Regions from separate parts of the Mesorhizobium sp. M1006 genome, predicted to be linked through region 2. Evidence: riboswitches for the same ligand, from Rfam matches in the RefSeq annotation. Region 2 holds a riboswitch; the other holds the start of a gene.
The links. A riboswitch is a leader RNA that binds a small molecule or an ion and turns the genes downstream of it on or off. The one in region 2 is predicted to bind thiamine pyrophosphate.
Positions count from the first base shown of each region.

Region 1 (10,440 bases), on a different contig from region 2:
CCGAGACCAGCATCCACGATCAGCGGGACATCAGGGAAATGTCCGCGCATCGAGCGCAGCGCCGTGATGTTGACCGGCCCGAGGGCGGAACCGATCGGTGCGCACCAGGGCATCAAGACCTTGCAGCCCGCCGCAAGCAGCCGCTCGGCGACGACAAGGTCGTCGGTAGTATACGGGAACACCGCAAAACCGTCCTCGCACAGGATGCGGGCGGCTTCGAGCAGACCGAACACGTCCGGCTGCAGCGTGTCGTGATTGCCGATCACTTCGAGCTTGATCCAGGGCGTGCCGAAGACTTCGCGCGCCATTTGTGCGGTCGTGACCGCTTCCTTGACGGAGTGGCAGCCAGCAGTGTTGGGCAGGATTCTGACACCAAGCGACCGGATCAACGACCAGAATTTTTCGCCGGCCCTGCCGCCTCCCATCTCACGGCGCAACGAGACGGTCACCACCGAGGTGCCCGATGCCCTGACTGCATCGGCAAGGATGGCCGGCGAAGGATATTGAGCGGTGCCGAGAAGCAGGCGGGAGGGAAGCGTCGTCCCGAGAAGATCGAACATGCTAGCCTCCCTGCATCGGCGAGAGGATTTCGATCCGGTCGCCGTCGTTCAATTGGAATTCCGCCCGGCTGGCTTTGTGCACGAGGTCGTTGTTGACGGCGGTCGCGAGCCAATCGCCCTCATAGTCAAGCGCGGCAAGCAGCTCGGCCAGCGTGGTGGCGGCAACCTCATGCACTTTGCCGTTGACCATCAGTTTCATGAGCAAGCTCCACGGGTTTGTCGTGATTGAAGACAATTTCGCCCGCCAGGCGCGCCATGGCGGGGGCGAGAAGAAAGCCATGGCGATAGAGCCCGTTGATCGCGACGGTGTCTCCGCTCATTTCGACGCGCGGCAGATTGTCGGGAAAGGCTGGACGGACGCCGACGCCGGCTTCAACGATCCCGGCCCCGCCAAAGGCCGGATGGAGGGCATACGCAGCACCCAGAAGCTCCATCATCGAACGCGCCGTGACCGGTCTGGCGGACCGGCTTTCAATCATCGTCGCACCGATCATGAACTGGGCGTCGGCACGCGGTACCGCATAGAGCGGAAAGCGCGGATGCAGCAACCGGACCGGGCGCGACAGCGAGAAGTCTGGCGTGTTTAGGATCAGCATTTCGCCGCGAACGCCGCGAAGCCTGTCATCGACGGCGGCCATCCCCGGGCAGTCGATCTGACGATCGAAACCGGAAACATGCCGGGCGTCGGTGCCGAAGTGGAATTTGACACCCATGGCTGCGAGCTTGTCATGAAGTGCTGCCATCGCCTGGCGCGGGTCGAGATGAGCCTCATCTGGGAAGAGCAGTCCGCGCCGGAAGCGGCCGGCGAGGTCGGGTTCCAGGAGCGCAATTTCGTCTTCATCGACACGCCGATGGCCCGACGTGCGGCTGGCGAAGCGGTCGAGCTCGCCGGCATCACGCGGGGCGGCCACGACAAGTGTTCCGCCCCGTGTCACCTGACCCGGCAGCACCGCATCCCACCAGTCGGCAGCGTCACGTCCAAGGTCCAGCACCGGCTGCTCGGCGCTTTCACGCTCGCACCATGGCGCCAGCATGCCGCCGGCGAACCACGACGCATTGCCCCCAAGGGCAGGCCTTGTCTCGGCAACGGTAACCGTCGCGCCGCGGGCGGCGAGTTCGAAGGCGGCGGTGAGGCCGGCGACGCCGGCCCCCTTTATCAGCACCTTCATGATGGCTTACCTGGCTGAGGCGTGACCGGTGCGCCGATCTCGTCCGCTGGCACGTAGAGATCGCCGCCCTCGCGGTATTTCGCCGCCATCGCCGCCATGCCCTCTTTCTGTGCCTCGGCGCGGATGTCGTGAGAGATACGCATCGAGCAGAATTTCGGTCCGCACATCGAGCAGAAATGTGCCAGCTTGTGCGCCTCCTTGGGCAAGGTCTGGTCGTGGAAGGACCGTGCGGTTTCGGGGTCGAGCGACAGGTTGAACTGGTCCTCCCAGCGGAACTCGAAGCGCGCGCGGGAAAGGGCGTCATCCCTGACTTTCGCCGCCGGGTGGCCCTTCGCCAGGTCGGCCGCGTGCGCTGCGATCTTGTAGGTGATCACGCCGGTCTTGACGTCATCGCGGTCGGGAAGGCCGAGATGCTCCTTGGGCGTGACGTAGCAGAGCATGGCCGTTCCGAACCAGCCGATCATCGCCGCGCCGATGCCGGAAGTGATGTGGTCGTAGCCCGGCGCGATGTCGGTCGTCAGCGGTCCAAGCGTATAGAACGGCGCCTCGCCACAGACGGCGAGCTGCTTGTCCATGTTCGCCTTGATCTTGTGCATCGGCACGTGGCCGGGCCCCTCGATCATCACCTGGCAATCTTTCGCCCAGGCGATCTGCGTCAGCTCGCCGAGCGTTTCCAGCTCGGCGAATTGCGCCGCGTCGTTGGCGTCGGCGATCGAGCCGGGACGAAGGCCGTCGCCGAGCGAGAAGGAGACGTCATAAGCGCGGCAGATGTCGCAGATCTCCGCAAAGTGCTCGTAGAGGAAGCTTTCCCGGTGATGGTGCAGGCACCATTTTGCCATGATCGAGCCGCCGCGCGAGACGATACCCGTGACCCGGTCAACGGTCAGCGGGATGTAATGCAGCCGCACGCCGGCGTGGATGGTGAAATAGTCGACGCCCTGTTCGGCCTGTTCGATCAGCGTGTCGCGGTAAACCTCCCAGGTAAGATCCTCGGCAATGCCGCCGACTTTCTCGAGCGCCTGGTAGAGCGGCACCGTGCCGATCGGCACCGGCGAGTTGCGGACGATCCATTCGCGGATGTTGTGGATGTTGCGGCCGGTCGACAGATCCATCACCGTGTCGGCGCCCCAGCGGATCGCCCACACCATCTTTTCGACCTCTTCAGCCATCGACGATGTGACGGCGGAGTTACCGATATTGGCGTTGATCTTGACCAGGAAATTCCGGCCGATGATCATCGGCTCGCTCTCGGGATGGTTGATGTTGGCGGGAATGATCGCCCGTCCGCGCGCCACCTCGTTGCGCACGAATTCAGGCGTGACGAAGTCGGGGATCGCCGCGCCGAAGGCCTCGCCGTCGCGCTCAAGCTTGCCGTGCAGGATCTCGCGACCAAGGTTCTCGCGGATGGCGACGAACTCCATTTCGGGCGTGATGATGCCAGCGCGCGCATAGGCAAGCTGTGTCACCGCCTTGCCGGTCTGGGCCCGGAGTGGCCGGTTGCGGACTGGAAATTCCGGTGTTAGGCGCTCGCCCGCCGCAAACCCATTGTCTTCTGGCCGGACGTGGCGGCCGTCATAGGCTTCGACATCGCCGCGCGCGGTGACCCATTCATGGCGAAGCCGTGCAAGGCCGTTTTCGATGCTGGTTTCGACAGTCGGGTCGGTATAGGGGCCGGACGGATCGTAAGCGGTCACCGGCGGCTCGCCTGCCGTCGGATGGACGGAGATTTCGCGCATCGGCACCCTGATCTGCGGGTGGATGGCACCGGGCTTGTGGATTTTGCGTGAGGCAGGCAGCGGTCCCGTCGACACGGCGGGGGTGAGGGCATTCATCTTGAGGCTCCTTTGCTCGTGCATTGGAGACCCAGTTCTGTGCCGGAAGGATGAAAAGACGCTTCTGTCGACCTGCCGAAACAGGACCTCGGGCGTGAACTCCCGCAAAGCGCTTGCACCGTCCCTACGCCAGTATGAACTGGATCAGGTTCAACGGGTCACTGCGCCGCGAAAGCCAGCAGTATCTCAGCCCCTTGCCGGGACTCCCCTGGTGAATGCGTGAGGTTGGACGGGACGGCTCCGGTTTGTCAAGCGCGTTCTGGCCGCGGCTGATCGGCGGCCGGTCAGACCGTGCGGAAAAAATCGTGCATGTCTCGGTGACAAGTCAAGCGTCGGAGATGAAGGCAAGGACAAGGGAATCGCAAAGCGTCGGACTAAAAATCGATCCTGATGATCACACCTTCAATGGGCACCAAAGGTTTGCGCGTAGATCGCCTCGATTCTTCCTGCCTCGTCACTGGTCAGCGCGGCGAATTCCTTCTCGCGCGCGCGGTTCGATAGATGGCCATCATTCTGGTGAAGAAAACGGAAGAGCAGATCGGTCAACCGCTCGGGCATGTCGATAAAGGCGTCCACCTGCTGCCGGAACTGATCGTAGCGCTGCAGAAATGCGGTTTCCTCGGGAAGGTCCCGTTCGATCGTCCGCTGAACGCAAGCATAGAGGAATTCGGCGTGCGGGGTTGCATCGAAGAACCGGTAGAAATCACCGGTGTCATTCAGCACCCGGACGTTGAATTGCGGCGTCGGTTCCCATTCCACCAACGGCAGAAGGCGCTGCGAATAGCTCTCGAGCACGCCCCTGTACTCGTTGATCTGGTCCAGGATCGCGGCCGAGACGGGAAAGACCACTCCCGGCGGATTGAAGCCGCGCATGGCAAGGACGTGGTGGATTAGGTAGCGGTGAATGCGGCCGTTTCCGTCCTCGAACGGGTGAATATAGACAAAGCCGAAGGCGAGGATTGCGGCGGCTACGACTGCATCAAGCTTTTGCGCGGGGCCCTGATCGAACGCCGCCATTCCATCGATTAGCCGCGGCAGGTCCTCGGGCCGAGCGCTGATGTGATCGGGCAAGGGCGTACCGTTGTCTCGATCATGCTCACCGACGAAACCTCCTTCTTTTCGGAAGCCAAGTCTTACGAAACGAGCGTCACCAAGTACAATTCTTTGCAGACGCAGCAGCTCATCGCGATCGATCGGCCAGCGGCCGGCTTCGCCGATGGCGCGGCCCCAGCGCTGGATGCGATCTTGCGGCGGGTGCTCGCCCTCGATCGCATAGCTTGATCGCGAGTCTTTGAGCAAAAGAAAGGCGGCGGTCCGAGCAAGGAGGTCGCGCGGCACGTCCGCTACGATTGCCTCCGCGCGCCGCGGTAGTTCAAGGCCGATGAATTTTTCGAGAATCTTGGTGCGGAACACCAGAGGGCAGAACTCACGCGTGCCGGGGAGATTGTCCCTTACGCGATAGCGCGAAGCGGTCTTGTCGGGTCCGGGCCACTGCAGCTCGGGATCGACAACCGGAATGTATCGTCCGGCCTCCGCGTCCGGCAGATCGATACGCGCGTCCCTCAGCCATTCATATAAAAACCAGATGCGGCGGGCATAACTGCCGGTCGGGCTTTCACGGACCAGCGCCTCGATCGGCGCGGGACCGGTCACTTGGAACAGCCGCTTGAGGACGGCAAGGTCCAGTCCCTCGTACTTGAGCGCAAAGGTCAGGTGGCCTTCGAGGGTAGGATTTGGGGCATGGCGGGGGGTCATGATCCGCCAGCCATCCCGTTCGGTAATGCGATGATGCTCGCCAGTGGCGAACAACCTACGGGGCAAGGGCGCGGCGAGCCTGTAGGCTCCGATCAGGGCGCTGTACCCGGCCGGGGTCGCCGTTTCAGGAAGGCGGATTTCCTGAAAAACGGTAACAGGACCTGAAAATTGGTGCTGTTGCACCGCAGGCATGAAACGCGAATCCTTCCATTGAATTTTGGTTTAGTCGGCAAAACCTATGAAAAATGATCCTATCCCATGAAAATTGATGCCACAAGACAAATTTTCCGAAAACCGATTCTAAAACAGTGCTGAGGTCGATCAAGCAAGAACTCCGCCACCGGCTCAAGGAAGCGACTTCAGACCAAAAAGGTGAGTCCAGGAACCGCCATTCGCCCGTCTTAGTCACGAGGCCGGCACGGATGGCCCGCCTTACGTCGAGCCGGATTGCTCGAGCGCGCCGTTCGGGGCTCACTCATAGAGCGCTCTGGTGCGCGATCGATAGCCGCGATCACGCTTGCGACTGATCTTGGTGACGTGGCGGCGTCGGAGTAGAAAAGTGATGCAGGATCTCGGTGGCGTCGTGTGTGTGTGACCTGAAGTGAGTTCTCTGCGGTATGAGGGGCGGCACGCAGCGCGCGTCTTCTCGGCAGACAGATCGACGAAGCGGCACCGAAGGGAAGTTCCTGGCATTCATTCTCGCCATCGCTGCCCCAATTTGCCGATCGGACTGCCGATCGATCTCGCCCAATACTTTGCGCGCGCAAGGGCCGAAGCTGAACTGGGCGGCACCTGCTCATTCGGGAGCTGACTCATGCTTGGCGCGCTAGCCCGAGAGAGCTGTGCCTGATCGAATGCGTGAAAACGTAGCTCGGAGTGGAGAGGCTGACGCGGTCATCTGTCACCCGCCTTCGGGCTGTAACGGAAAGCGAGACATCTCTCCAATGCTCGTTCCCCACGTCGAGGGGCCCAGCGGCTTGGCTACGGGGGGGACTGTCAGCTAGTGGCCGCTGGGCCTTGACGACCAGCGACCGTAAGAGGAGGCCCTGTGCTGGCTGACGAAAACTTGCGAGCAAAGCCACGGAAAAGCATCATTCGAACGAACTCTTTCGTCGAGACGAGGAGGGCAGTGAGGCGGTAGCCGCCGCTTTGAAGTTCTCCGGCAGCTGCTACGCTGGTCATTCCGAGGGTCGCAGTTGCGCTTGCGCCGTCATATCAGATAAGTCTAATAAAATAGGCGCCTGGCCATCGAACGCGCCGCGGCGCCCTTGGGTCGGCGCTATTCATCGGGTGGGCATGTCGGGCACGCAAGGGAGGACGAAATGAGACTGGTTCAGTCATTTGCATTTGCTGCTGTGCTGCTTGTTTCGTCTGCATTGTCTGCGGCCGCCCACTCGGCTCGTGAGGACATCGAAGCGGCGTTGGTAAAATTCATGGACGCCTTCAACAGCGGAAACGCAGCAGCGGTAGGTCAAATGTATACCGACGATGCCGCCCTGCTGCCACCCGACGGCAAACGCGTCGATGACCGCAAGGGCGTGGAAGAATTCTGGCAGGGCGCAATCAAGGCCGGGATGAAGAATCTCACCCTGAAGGCGCTGGAAGTGGAAGAGAGCGGGAATCTCGCCTACGAAGTTGGCGCATTTACGCTCGGTGTGCCGAGCAAAGGCGGTGCCCCTTCCACCGTTGCGGGCAAGTACATTGTCGTTTGGAAAAAAGGGGACGACGGGACGTGGCGCCTGCATCGGGACATCTGGAACTTTGGTGCGGCCCAATAGATTCCGCGACCCGTGAGGCCGGCGCGGCTTGCAACAGTTCCAACGAAAGTCCATGGCAATAGTTGATGTGACTGAATTGATTAACAAAATTGAACAGACTTGATGGGTCTGCTCATCGAGTCGGCTCTGGATCTATCGCGCTACCGATCAGGGAGGCGGTAAGATTCGAGCTCAGCAGAACGTCAATTCCGGCTGACCACCACTTGCCGGGACTAGAGCGTTCTCCGGCTCGGCGCGCCGCCGAGGGCTCTTGTTCATTTGGTCGTGGGCAATCCGCGGTTCTCCAAGAACCCGTCCATCTCGTCAAATGCATCTGAGCCGAGACAACTAATTATCATTGGGCAAAGTAGCGGCTCAACGGCTCCAGAAGAAAGCAGCCCCCCGATGCTCGTTCAACATTCGAGCCCGCATCGGGCAAGTCTTTCCACGTCCGGGTACGCCATGCTGCTTCGACCGCCCCTTTCTTCTTGCGGATTTAGGAATTCGAGCTTTTCGGTTGTTCCGATCATCCATTTGGGAAACGACCGATGCCGGCAAGCAAGGTTTTATGGGGCCAGATACTCACCGCCTTTCTGATCGTCGTCGCGACGACATGGGGAGCAACACAGTGGACGGCAGGGCGGCTCGGCTTTCAAAGCCAACTCGGTCCGCCGTGGTTCGAATTGGCTGGACAGCCCGTTTATCCGCCGCCAGCCTTTTTCTGGTGGTGGTTTTTCTACGACGCCTACGCGCCGAAGGTCTTCCTGGAGGGCGCGGCGATTGCGGCGAGCGGAAGCCTCATGGCTATCGTCGCAGCGATCGGGATGTCGCTGTGGCGGGGGCGCGAGGCAAAGGACACCACGACTTACGGCTCGGCGCGCTGGGCGACGCGAGACGAAATCAAGGCCGCTGGGATGATCGGTCAGGATGGGGTGATCCTGGGTATGTTGGGCCGACACTATCTGCGCCACGACGGTCCGGAACACGTGCTATGTTTCGCACCGACCCGAAGCGGCAAAGGCGTCGGCCTGGTGGTGCCGTCACTACTGACCTGGCCGGGTTCGGCAATCGTCCACGACATCAAAGGCGAAAACTGGGAACTGACGGCCGGATGGCGGGCCCGTTTCGGCCAGGTGCTTCTGTTCGACCCGACCAATGCTGGATCAGCAGCCTACAATCCTCTGCTGGAGGTGCGACGGGGCGAGTGGGAAGTTCGAGATGTGCAGAACGTGGCGGATGTCCTGGTCGACCCAGAAGGCACATTGGAACGCCGCAACCACTGGGAGAAGACCAGCCATGCGTTGCTGGTCGGCGCAATACTGCACGTGCTCTATGCGGAGAAAGACAAGACCCTCGCAAGCGTGGCGAACTTCCTTTCCGATCCAGAGCGGCCAATCGAGGCAACGCTGCGCGCCATGATGCTGACGCGGCATTTGGGTGATGCAGGCCCGCATCCCGTCGTTGCGTCGGCTGCTCGGGAACTGCTTAACAAGTCCGAGAACGAGCGTTCCGGCGTGCTCTCGACGGCCATGAGTTTTCTGGGCCTCTACCGCGATCCAGTTGTGGCCAAGGTGACGTCATGCTGTGACTGGCGGATCGCAGACCTTGTCGAGGAGGCACGGCCGACGACGCTTTATCTGGTCGTGCCGCCATCGGACATCAGTCGCACAAAGCCGCTGATCCGACTCGTGCTTAACCAGATCGGCCGCAGGCTCGCCGAAGATCTTCACGCGAAGGATCACCGGCAGCGTCTTTTGATGCTGCTGGACGAGTTTCCCGCGCTTGGCAGGCTCGATTTCTTCGAAAGCGCGCTGGCCTTCATGGCCGGGTATGGCATCAAGTCGTTCCTGATTGCACAATCGCTCAATCAGATCGAGAAGGCCTACGGACCGAACAATTCCATCCTCGACAATTGTCATGTGCGGGTGAGCTTCGCCACGAATGACGAGAGGACGGCCAAGCGCGTCTCAGACTCTCTGGGGACCGCGACCGAGTTGCGCGCCATGAAGAACTATGCGGGGCACAGATTGTCGCCCTGGCTCGGGCATCTGATGGTGTCGCGGCAGGAAACGGCGCGTGCACTGATGACGCCGGGCGAGATCATGCAGCTGCCGCCGACCGAGGCGATCATTATGATCTCGGGCCAGTTCCCAGTCCGTGCGAAGAAGGCACGCTACTTTGCCGACCCGCGTCTTGCCGAGCGCGTCTTGCCGCCACCAAGGACCGGAGGGACAACGCAGAACGCTCGCCCTGACGACTGGACCGACACGACACTTCTTGCTGAGCCGGAAGGCAAATCTCGCAAGCTGAGGCTTGCCAGGGATCAGCAGGACGAGGATCCGGCCAATGGCGGCATTCGCCGCCAGCCCGAGCTTCCCGAACACGAAGACATCGCGCCGGAACGAACGGCACGCTGCGACGATGAGTTCGACCTCGACAGGGACGAGCCCGATGATGACGCCGTTCGTCGCCGCAGTGTCGATCAAGCCATGAGACGCGCAGCTCGTCAGGCCGCCCTTGACCCCAATGATGGCATTGAGCTTTGAGCGCATGAAGAACGCCAAGAAAAGACGTCTGTCTGCCTATCTCGACCCTGACATAATGAGGGCACTGGCGGATTACGCTGGGCGGCGCGAGGTCTCGCTGTCACTGGTCGCCGAGGCTGCGCTCGCGTCGTTCCTGTCGCCGGACGCCGAAGAACGAAAGCAAGCGGCGATCACTCGCCGCCTCGACCAGATCGATCGACGCGTGCAGCGGGTCGAGCGTGACGTCGGAATTGCTATTGAGACGCTAGCATTGTTCGTCCGGTTTTGGCTCAACTCGACTCCAGCCTTGCCGGAATCGGCGCAAGCGGAGGCGCGCGCCAAGGGCTTGCAGCGCTACGACAATTTCGTCGATGCGCTCGGTCGCCGGCTCAGCAAAGGACCAAGGCTCAGGCAGGAAATAGCCGACGATGTCCCGCCAGTGCCGCCAGCGAGCCGATAAGGTGCGTGACGCCAGATTGAAGCGTCTCTCGGGACCGTGATCTTTCCGACGGGTTGGTATCTGCTCGCGCACCGTTCCTAAACGTGCCCACAAAGTTCGGGTGGTGAGCGAGCGGACGTCGTATGTCTGCTTTGCTTCATTCGAGACAACATTAGTCTAATCAGATCAAAACGACTATCGAATCGATTGCGCAAACGTTTCGATGGCACTAGGGTTATTGTATCCGCCAGGACAGAGCGGGTTTAAAGCGCAACATCAGGGAGGAGCGCTTGCGAGTAGCACTCCGTTTGAGCCGCAATGGCAACGATGGTTGAGGTAGCCCTTCGTGCCGGGGTGTCGGTCTCAACGGTGTCACATGTGATCAACCGCACGCGCTTTGTCT
Region 1 is NZ_JAMYMZ010000002.1:137,583-148,022, forward strand. Features, by position in the region: gene NKH60_RS02360 (thiazole synthase) at 1-560, opposite strand, end outside; gene thiS (sulfur carrier protein ThiS) at 562-759, opposite strand; gene thiO (glycine oxidase ThiO) at 728-1,729, opposite strand; gene thiC (phosphomethylpyrimidine synthase ThiC) at 1,726-3,561, opposite strand; TPP riboswitch at 3,665-3,781, opposite strand; gene NKH60_RS02380 (Fic family protein) at 3,964-5,508, opposite strand; gene NKH60_RS02385 (YybH family protein) at 6,639-7,094, shown strand; gene NKH60_RS02390 (conjugal transfer protein TraG) at 7,622-9,619, shown strand; gene NKH60_RS02395 (CopG family transcriptional regulator) at 9,624-10,058, shown strand; gene NKH60_RS02400 (LacI family DNA-binding transcriptional regulator) at 10,356-10,440, shown strand, end outside.
Region 1: another riboswitch for thiamine pyrophosphate. It lies ahead of thiC (phosphomethylpyrimidine synthase ThiC); the one in region 2 lies ahead of thiB (thiamine ABC transporter substrate binding subunit).

Region 2 (10,440 bases):
GAGGCCGATCATGCGCGCGCCTCCAGGAAGCCGCCATAACGGTTGAGCCGCGTTTCCAGCCGCGCCTGCAAGGCCGACAGCACGGAGCTCATGATCAGATAGAGGGCCGCTGCCTCGACATAGAGGATCAGCGGCTCATAGGTGGTGGCGACGATGCGCTGCGCTGCCTGGAACATCTCCGGCACGGTGATGGCGGCGGCGAGCGAAGTGTCCTTGACCAGCGAGATGAAGGTGTTGGACAGCGGCGGCACGGCGACGCGCCCCGCCTGTGGAAGAATGGTGCGCCGCATTGCCTGGGCCCAGGTCATGCCGATCGAATAGGCCGCTTCCCACTGACCCTTCGGCACCGAACCGATGACGGCGCGGATGATTTCCGACGAATAAGCACCGATGTTCAAGGTGAAGCCGATCAGTGCTGCCGGAAAGGCGTCGAGCAGGATGCCGACCGATGGCAGGCCGTAGAAGATAAGGAACAGTTGCACGAGAAGCGGCGTGCCGCGGAATATCCAGACGTAGAAGCGGACCACGGCGACCAGCGGTTTGGGACCGAACAGCCGGACAAGCGCCACAACCAAGCCTAGGACAAGACCGAATGCAAACGACAGCAGCGTCAGCGGCACGGTGAAGATCAGTGCAGCCCATAGCAGCGTAGGCAGGGATTCCAGCATCAATTGCAGCCAGTGCGGCACGAAGGCTCCTCCTTGCCAGATTGCCGTCGCTCATATCACGCGAAAGCGGCGGGCCGTCAAAAGACAGCTCGCCGCGATATGAACGACGCGGGCCGGCGTTCGGCCCACACGAGAAAGCCGTTTTACTTCGAAACGTCCTGGCCGAAATAGGTGTCGGCGATTTTCTTGTAGGTGCCGTCGGCCTTGATGTCGGCCAGCGCCTTATTGATGGCGGCCACCAGTTCCGGATCGCCCTTGCGCACGATGACGCCGGAATAGTCGGCGTTTTCTTCCTGGGCGGCAATCTTCACATTGGCGTCGGGCTTGTGCTTCTTGAAGTCGAGGAAGGACAGGCTGTCGTTGATGGTGGCGTCGGCGCGGCCCGTAAGAAGCAACTGGATCGACTGGTCGAAGCCGTCGGTGCCGACGAGTTCGGCGCCGTTGGTTTCAGCCAGCTTGCCGAAGTTCGAAGTCAGCGATTGCGCCGCCTTCTTGCCCTTGAGATCGGCGAAGCTCTTGATATCGGTGTTGTCGCCGCGCACGATCAGCACCGCCTTGGAGGCGATGTAGGGATCCGAAAAGTCATATTTGGCCTTGCGCGCCTCGGTGATGCCGACCTCGTTGATGACGGCATCGTAGCGGTTGGCATCGAGACCGGCGATCAGCCCGTCCCATTTGCCTTCGAGGAACTGGGCTTTGACGCCGAGGCGCTCGGCGATGGCCCGCGCGATCTCGACGTCGAAGCCGACCAGCGCGCCGGAAGCATCATGATAGGTGAAGGGCGCATAGGTTCCTTCTGTGCCGACCTTGAAGACGCCGGACTGCTTGATCTGGTCGAGATTGGCGCCGGCGTGACCGGCGGCGATGGCCAGAACCTGCAGCGTTCCGGCGATGATGAGCGATTTGAGCCATTTCATTTTTCTGTGATCCGTCCTTGGCCGTATCCGGCGTCATTGCGAGTGCCGGAAAATGACAGATGCGCGATGCCAGAATAAGAAACTGAATTTCAAAAATCTCCCGCCCTTGAAATCCAATTCTCAACCAGCATCTCCCGGCGCCATCCGGCTGAGTCAAGGCCGGCGGCGAATCGCCTGGAACAGCGCAATCGACATGACAGTCCGGGGGAACATTCCCCCGCATGGCACGTTCTTCGCTGTTGTAGGGCGCGGCGCCGCCATTTCAACCATCGGCGCCAACTCACGATTCGATCGCACCGCAACGCCTGGAGCAGGAGCGCGGCATGATGGAAGACAGTGCAGGACGGACCATGGTTCGCGCGGCGATGAAAGCCCCTTATCTGGAACGTGACGAAGAGCATCTCCTGGCGCTGCGCTGGAAGGAAAACAATGACCAGCACGCGCTGCACCGCATCACCGTCGCGCATATGCGGCTGGTCATTTCCATGGCGTCGCGGTTTCGCCACTACGGCCTTCCGCTGGGCGACCTGATCCAGGAAGGCCATGTCGGGCTGCTGGAGGCCGCGGCCCGTTTCGAGCCCGAGCGCGAGGTGCGGTTCTCGACCTACGCGACTTGGTGGATTCGCGCCTCGATGCAGGACTATATCCTGCGCAACTGGTCGATCGTGCGCGGCGGCACCAGCTCGGCGCAAAAGGCGCTGTTCTTCAACCTGCGGCGTCTGCGCGCCCGCCTGGCAAACGGCGCCGAGCAGACGTCGAATGCCACGCTCTACCGCGAAGTGTCGGCGGCTCTCGGGGTATCGGAGGCCGATGTGGCGATGATGGATTCCCGCCTTTCGGCGCCGGACAGCTCGCTCAACACACCGCTAGCCGACGATGCGGGCGCAACCGAGCGGATGGAGTTCCTGGTTTCGGATGACCCGCTGCCCGATGAGGTCGTCGGCGATACGATCGACGTCGAACGCCGCTCGGTGTGGCTGAAGACGGCACTCGGCGCTCTCAATGCGCGCGAGCTCAGGATTATCGAGGAACGCCGGCTGAGCGACGAGGGCGCGACGCTCGAAGCGCTCGGCGAGACGCTCGGCATCTCCAAGGAACGTGTCCGGCAGATCGAGGCGCGCGCCATGGAAAAGCTCAAGGCGGCGCTGGTAAAGCAGAATCCGGAATTTCTCGCAGCCTGAATCGCGTCGCCTGCTATTTGTCGGTGACGATCTTGACCTTGTCGCCGGCCGAAACCGCGGCACCCGGCGACAGCGCGTTGAGCACCCTGAACAAATCCAGCTTGCGGTCGACGCCGACCATCTGCGCGGCCAGGGAGCCCATTGTCTGGCCGGGCTGCACCGTGACGATGCGGATACGCAGCGGCTTCAACGCCGCCTTCTCGGCAGCACTCAGGATGCGGAACGAGCCGCTGACCGAGCGCGCCACCGTGCTCAGCGAGGTGCTGGCCGACGGTGCAGCAGTCAGCAAGCGGTAGACCTGGCCGCCGGCGCGGATCACCGCAATGTCGAATTGCCAGCCATCGGCGCCGGCATGCGCGGTTGCCGCTTCGTTGCCGTTGATCGTCTCCTGGCGCACGCTGCTGTCGTCGAGGCCGGCAACCCAACCGCTGCGGATGTAGTCGGTCAGCGAGCGGTTCTTGTCGATCGAAACGCCGTCGAAGCGGATCGCCATGTCGCCCGGGCCGGTCGCCGTCACCGCCGCCGCCGAATTGTCGATGACGAAACCGTTGGGCACCGAGAACGACACGCCGAGGCCAGGGTGCAGGAAGGTTTCGCCGCGCACGTAGCCTTCCTCCGGCGTGTCGCCGTAAAGCAGCCCGTCTACGCCGGCAAGAAATGAATCGCGGTCGCGCGACCCGACACCGGGCGCGCCGAACTGGCGGGCGTGGCGCTGCGCGAGATCGATTCGCTGCGGCGTGTTGGGGTGCGTCGCCAGGAAGTCGAGGCTGGCGTCGGTGGCGCCGCTGATCGAGCGGAAATCGGTATAGGCCGACATCGACTGCAGGAAGCGGCCGGCGGCGTAGGGATCGAAACCGGCTTCGCCGATCGACTTGATGCCGATGGCGTCCGCCTCCAGCTCCTGATTGCGCGAGAACTGGGCCAGCCTCAGCTTGCCGCGGATCAGCGCCGCCTTGGCCGTCGGGTTGTCGCCGAGCACGTCCGAAACGACCTTGGTCGCCAACCCCTCTTCGGCTTCCAGCTGCTGGCGCTGCAGGCCGTGGTTGGCGGTAACGTGGCCCATCTCATGCGCGATGACGGCGGCAAGCTCGGCGGAATCGTTGGCCAACGCAAGCAGGCCGCGGGTGATGTAGAGATAGCCGCCCGGCAGCGCGAAGGCATTGACGTTGGGCGAGTTGAGGATGGTGATGCGGTAGGTCTGGGTTGGGTTGGCCGACACCACGGTCAGTCTGCCGACGACCTTGGCCACCATGCGCTCGAGCTTGGGGTCGGAATACTCGCCGCCATAGGTGGCGAGGATGCGCGGGTGCTGCGCCTTCGCCAGTTGGGCGAGCTTGCTGTTGGCGGCGACATTGTCGACCGTGATCGGCTTGTCGGAGGGCTGGAAGCCCGATTCCTGCACGTCGGGAGGCGTGAACATCTGGCAGCTTGCCAGCGCCACGGCAAGACCGGCCAGCGCCAGAAAGCGCGCCAGCGGTTTCACCCTCCGATTGTCGATGCCGGTCGGCAGATCGGCTTCCTTTCAAGTCCTGGCACGTGACCGCGAAAATCGGGCGCGATTTCCGAAAAGCATCACGCGCAAAGTCAAGTGCTATGGCGTCCTTCGTGCGTCCGACGGATACGAGACAGCAACGGCAAATCACGCTCTAGGCCGGACCAGCTCCTGGCGGACCTAGCCACACTACCTCGACCATGGCAAGCAAGCGCCGCTTCGCCTTCCGCCGGTTTGACCATAAATTATGTCCGCTTCCGGGCAACATCTCGTGATCCAGCCGCAAACGGACCCGAGCCGATATAGCGTCGGAATGCCTCCGGTCCAGCCCCGACGAAAAAATCGGCGGCGGTGCCGGTCGCGGCAACCGTGCCACCATCCAGGAAAACCATGTTTTGGCCGATACGGCGCGCATCGTCCGGCTGGTGCGTGACGAATAGCACCGTCATGCGCTGCTCCGAATGAACGTCGGCTACCAGATCGAGCATGTCATCGCGCAGTGCCGGTCCGAGCGAAGCGAACGGCTCGTCGAGCAACAGCACCGGCCGGTCGCGCACCAGGACCCGGGCGAGCGCGACGCGCTGCCGCTCGCCGCCGGAGAGTTCGCGCGGCAGCCGGCTTTCCTTGCCGGCAAGACCGACGCGCCTCAGCGCTGCGGCGATTGCGGCGCGGTCAGCCTCGCTCAGCCTGAGCGAAGGCGAGCGGCCGAGCCCGACATTCTGCTCGACCGACAGATGGGCAAACAGGTTGTTTTCCTGGAACACCATCGATACCGGCCGCGCTGATGGCGGCGCAGTGCTGACGTCGGCGCCGCCGATCAGCACGCGGCCCGACCGCGGCGTCTCGAAACCGGCCACCAGATTGAGCAGCGTCGACTTTCCCGAACCGCTCGGCCCCATGATGGCGGTGATTTCCGACACCGGGAAATCGACATCGAATATAAGCGGCGTTTCACCATAGCTGAACGAGACATTATCGAGCCGCACGGCCGCGCCTTTTTCCACCGAAATGGACCGTTCCGGGCTTATCGGCATCATGATTTCTCCCTCCTTCCCAGCCAGTCCGCGGCCAACACCAGCGCCAGGCAGACAAGGCCGAGCAGCAGCGCCAGGCCGGCGGCATCCTCGGTGCGGTAACTGCCCATGCGCGCCAGCAACAGATAGGGCAAGGTCTGCACGGAATCGCTGCCGAACAGCGCAATGACGCCGAGATCGCCGAGCGACAGCGCCATGGCGAACGCGAAGCCGGTGGCGAGCGGCCGCCGCAGCGACGGCCAATCGACCAGCCGCAACCGGTTCCAGCCCGAGATGCCAAGCTGTGCGCAGAGCCGTTCGTGGCGTTCGCTCGCCGCGTCATAGGCAGGGCGGATGGCGCGGATGGCGAACGGCATCGCCATCACCGCATTGACCGCAACGACGATGACAGGGGCGATCGCAAAGACATCGCCGACGGTGCGCAGGAGCAAGAACCAGCCGGCACCGATGACGATGGGCGGCACCACCAGGACGAACCCCGCACCGGTGTCGGCCAGGTGTTCGAGCAGCGTCCTCCTGCCGCTCCGCCGGGTGAGCGCCAGCGCCCGGCGCGCCATCACCAGCGACAGCGACAACGCCACAGAGAGCAGCGCCGACAGGAGGGAGAGCACGGCACTGGTCGCCGTCGCTTGCCGCACCGCGCTCTCGCCGGCCAGGCGGCCGAGATCGGCGCCAAGCCCGGCTGCCAGCGTGGCCGCCATCGGCCCGGCGACAAACAGCAGTGCGAGCCCGATCGCCAGCGCGTTCAGCACGGTCTCGGCCGCACCGGCTGAAAAATACCGGCGCGGCGCCACCGGCAGATTGGCGTCGCCGGTCATATTGGCGCCAAGCCGCGTCAGTGCCAGCACGACGACGAAGGTCAGGGCAATCTGCAGCAGGGTCAGCGTCACAGCCCGCGCCGGGTCGAAGTCGAAACGCAGCGCCTGGTAGATGGCAACCTCGAGCGTCGTCGCGCGCGGCCCGCCGCCGAGCGTAAGCACGATGGTGAAGGAGGTGATGCACAGCATGAAAACGAGCCCGGCAACGCCCGGCAAGGCCGCACGCAGCGGCGGCCATTCGATCAGCCGGAAGGCCGGCGCAGCACCCATGCCAAGCTGGCTCGCCAGCCGCCATTGGTTAGCCGGCACGGTCTGCAACGCCTCCAGGAACAGCCGCGTCGCCAGCGGCAGGTTGAAGAAGACATGCGCAACGAGTATGCCCGACAGGCCATAGATGCCGGGCCAGCTCTGGCCGCCTAGCGCGCCCAGCGTGCCGGCAAAATAGCCGGCGCGGCCATAGAGCGCCAAGACACCGAGTGCGGCAACAATGGCCGGCAGCGCCAGTGGCACGGCGAAAAGCTGGAGGATGAAGCCTCGCCCGAAAAAACGCGGATGCCGCGACAGGGCGCGCGCGACGAACAGCGCCGGTGCAACGGAGAGCAGGGTCGACAGCAGACCCTGCCAGAGCGTGAAACGGACGACGCGCAAGAGATAGGAATCGAAAGCGGAGGCGGCGCCGGACAGGTCGCGTGTGGCTTCGACGACGAGCCCGGCGAATGCACCGCCGATCAGCAGCGCGATGGCGGCGAGCGCGACGATGCCGGCAGTGACGCGGGGATCGGCCGGATGACGCGTAGGCATGTCGCGCTACCCGACACTACGACAGGCGTAGATCGAAGGAAATACCTGGCAAAGGCCGAGCCCACCCCTCTCTGGCCTGCCGGCCATCTCCCCCTCAAGGGGGGAGATTGCGCACTCAGCCGCCTTCGCCAATCTCACAAGTGGCAGGACGAGGAGAGGCGACAAAGCTGCCGATCTCCCCCTTGAGGGCAGGGCTATCGCATTTGGATTCTTACGAAGTTGGACCCCCACCCTAACCCTCCCCACAAGGGGGAGGGAACGCTGCCGCATGCCCTTACTTCCCCTTTTGGCGCCGAAAGGCAGACAATTTGCCGAGGTCAGTGCCAACGGAAGTCTCCCTCCCCCTTGTGGGGAGGGGTTAGGGGTGGGGGTACGTCGTAGAGCGAAAGCCTCGGCGTTCCATCTGCGATAGCCGTGCCCTTGAGGGGGAGATGGCCGGCAGGCCGGAGGGGGGTGGCTTGGCGCAAACATCCGACGAGGCTTGAGCCCTACCTGCTCATCGCCGCAAGCCACTCATCGACCCAGGCCTTGCGGTTGGCCGCGACGTCTTCCGGGCTGAACAGCAAGGTCTTGGTCGGCTTGACCAGCTTGTCGAACGCCGGGTTGAGCGGCTTGTCGGTTTTGCCGGCCGGGAACATCCAGTTGGTTTCGGGAATGACATCCTGGAATTTCGGTCCGGTCATGAAGGCAATGAACTTTTCCGCCAGCGGGTTCTTCGCGCCCTTGGTGGTGATCCCCGCAACCTCGATCTGCAGATATTCGCCCTCCTCGAAGGACGCCGCCTGGTAGCGCTCGGTGTTTTCGGCGACCATGTGGTAGGCCGGCGAGGTCGTGTAGGACAGCACCATCGGCGCCTCGCCCTTGGTGAACAGGCCGTAGGCCTCGCTCCAGCCCGGCGTTACCGTCAGCACCTTCGCCTTGAGTTTGGCCCAGGCTTCCGGCGCCTTGTCGCCATAGACCGACTTGACCCACAGCAGCAGGCCAAGGCCCGGCGTCGAGGTGCGCGGATCCTGGATGACGATCTTCTCTCCGGCATCGCCCTCGACCAATTCCCTGAGGCTCTTCGGCGGGCTCTTCAGTTTTTCGGTGTCGTAGACGACGGCGAAATAGCCATAGTCGAACGGCACGAAAATATCGTCGCTCCAGCCGCCCGGTACATTGACGCCCGAGACGGCGCCGTGCGGCGAAAACAGGCCGGTTGCCTTGGCGTCGGCGGTTAAGTTGGTATCGAGGCCAAGTACGATATCGGCCTTGGTCGCGGCGCCTTCCAGCTTCACACGGTTGAGCAGCGCCACGCCGTCGGCGACCGAGACGAATTCGACGACGCAGCTGCATTCGACCTCGAAGGCCTTCTTCACCGCCGGTCCCGGACCCCAATCGGCGGTGAAGCTTTCATAGGTATAGACCGTCAGTCTATCCTGTGCCGATGCCTGCCCCGGCAGGGCGACCGCGGATGCCGCAAGCAGGACAATTGAGACAAGAGAGTGGAAAAAACTGCGCATCGGCGCCTCCTTCGTTCGCGTTGAAAGGAATTGAGGCGTCGGGCTGTCCGAAACGTCTAATCCCTCCGCCGGTACAAACCGGATCAGGTTCAGCGGGTTGGCAGTCTTGCCTCTCAGCCGGTCCGCGAAAATCGCGTCCGGCACCCCGTTAGAGCGTTGCGACACATAGGCCCGGCCGAAGTGCTGCGCAAGCGGAAGTTTGCCGGGCATCCAAAGCCCAGCCTTCCGTTTCGTCTGCCGTTTCATCTTCCGTTTCCGGGGCAGGGCTGGTAAGGGCCACGAGATATGAGCACATTCACCATCCTGCTTGGCGGCGATCTCATCCGCACACCGCTGCTCGACCGCCAGGTCGAAGGCTCGCGCGTCATCGCCGCCGACGCCGGCATCGGTCATGCCCGCATGCTGGGCCTGAGGCCGGAACTCTGGGTCGGCGATTTCGATTCCGTGCCTGCCGAGTTGCCGGAGGATCTGGCCGCCGTGCCACGGCAGGTATTTCCTGCCGAAAAAGACAAGACCGACGGTGAACTCGCTATCGCCGCCGCGCTCGAACGCGGTGCGACAAGCCTTGTGCTCGCAGGCGCCTTCGGCGGCAAACGTACCGACCACATCTTCCTGCATCTGGCGCTGAGCGTCCGGCTGGCGGAAGGCGGAACGGAAGTGCTTTTGACCAGCGGCGCACAGGAAGGCATTCCTTTGCTGCCTGGAAAGACTGGCTTCGACTATGCCGACGGCACGCTGTTTTCGGTGCTCGGCTTCTCCGATCTCGCCGGCCTGACAGTCACCGGCGCCAAATGGCCGCTCGACCATGTCGAGGTTGCGTTCGGCTCGTCGCTGACCATTTCCAACGAGGTCAGGGGCCGGCTGGAAATCGCGCTGGCCAGCGGCCGGGCGCTGCTGCTCGCGCATCCCTACCCTCTTCCGGAAAGCTGAGCCCAGAAAGCTGATATGGCGCCGCCGCTTCTCAATCTCGACGGGATAAAGCTGACCTTTGGCGGCACGCCGTTGCTCGACGGTGCCGCCCTGACGGCCTCGGCTGGCGACAAGATCGCCCTGGTCGGCCGCAACGGCTCTGGTAAGTCGACGCTCCTCAAGATCGCCGCCGGGCTGATCGAACCGCAGGATGGCGAAGTCTTCCGCCAGCCCTCGGCAACCGTGCGCTACTTGCCGCAAATGCCCGACATGGACGGTTTTGCGACCGTCCGCGCCTATGTCGAGGCGGGGCTCGGGCCCGCCGACGATCCCTACCGCGCCACCTATCTGATGGAGCATCTCGGCCTGACCGGCGAGGAACGGCCGAACGACCTTTCCGGCGGCGAGGCGCGGCGCGCCGCCCTCGCCCGCGTCATGGCGCCGGAGCCCGACATTCTCCTCCTCGATGAGCCGACCAATCATCTTGACCTTTCGGTCATCGAATGGCTGGAGGAGGAGCTTGCCCGCACCTCCTCGGCACTGGTCGTCATCTCGCATGACCGCCGTTTTCTCGAGCGCGTGTCACGCGCCACAATCTGGCTCGACCGCGGCCAGACCCGCCGTCTCGACAAGGGCTTTGGCTATTTCGAGGAATGGCGCGACACGGTGCTGGAGGAGGAAGAGCGCGAGCAGCACAAGCTCGGTCGCCAGATCGTGCGCGAGGAGCACTGGCTGCGCTATGGCGTGACAGCGCGGCGCAAGCGCAACATGCGCCGGCTCGGTGAGTTGCAGACCATGCGCCAGCGCTTTCGTGGTCATCGCGGCGCCGAGGGTGCGGCGACGATGACAGCCAGCGACGCCGCCGAATCCGGCAAGCTGGTGATCGAAGCCAAGAACATCGAGAAGACCTTTGGCGATCTGACCGTGGTCAAGGGATTCTCGACCCGAATCCAGCGCGGCGATCGCGTCGGTCTGGTCGGGCCGAACGGCGCCGGCAAGACGACGCTGTTGAAGATGCTGACCGGCGAATTGAAGCCGGACGCGGGCACGGTGCGGCTCGGCACAAATCTGGAGATCGCCACGCTCGACCAGAAGCGCGAAGCCGTCGACCCGCAGGA
Region 2 is NZ_JAMYMZ010000015.1:37,600-48,039, forward strand. Features, by position in the region: gene NKH60_RS16470 (amino acid ABC transporter ATP-binding protein) at 1-12, opposite strand, end outside; gene NKH60_RS16475 (ABC transporter permease subunit) at 9-689, opposite strand; gene NKH60_RS16480 (amino acid ABC transporter substrate-binding protein) at 812-1,585, opposite strand; gene NKH60_RS16485 (RNA polymerase factor sigma-32) at 1,909-2,766, shown strand; gene NKH60_RS16490 (M48 family metalloprotease) at 2,780-4,249, opposite strand; gene thiQ (thiamine ABC transporter ATP-binding protein) at 4,504-5,295, opposite strand; gene thiP (thiamine/thiamine pyrophosphate ABC transporter permease) at 5,292-6,911, opposite strand; gene thiB (thiamine ABC transporter substrate binding subunit) at 7,400-8,413, opposite strand; TPP riboswitch at 8,457-8,571, opposite strand; gene NKH60_RS16510 (thiamine diphosphokinase) at 8,699-9,343, shown strand; gene NKH60_RS16515 (ABC-F family ATP-binding cassette domain-containing protein) at 9,359-10,440, shown strand, end outside.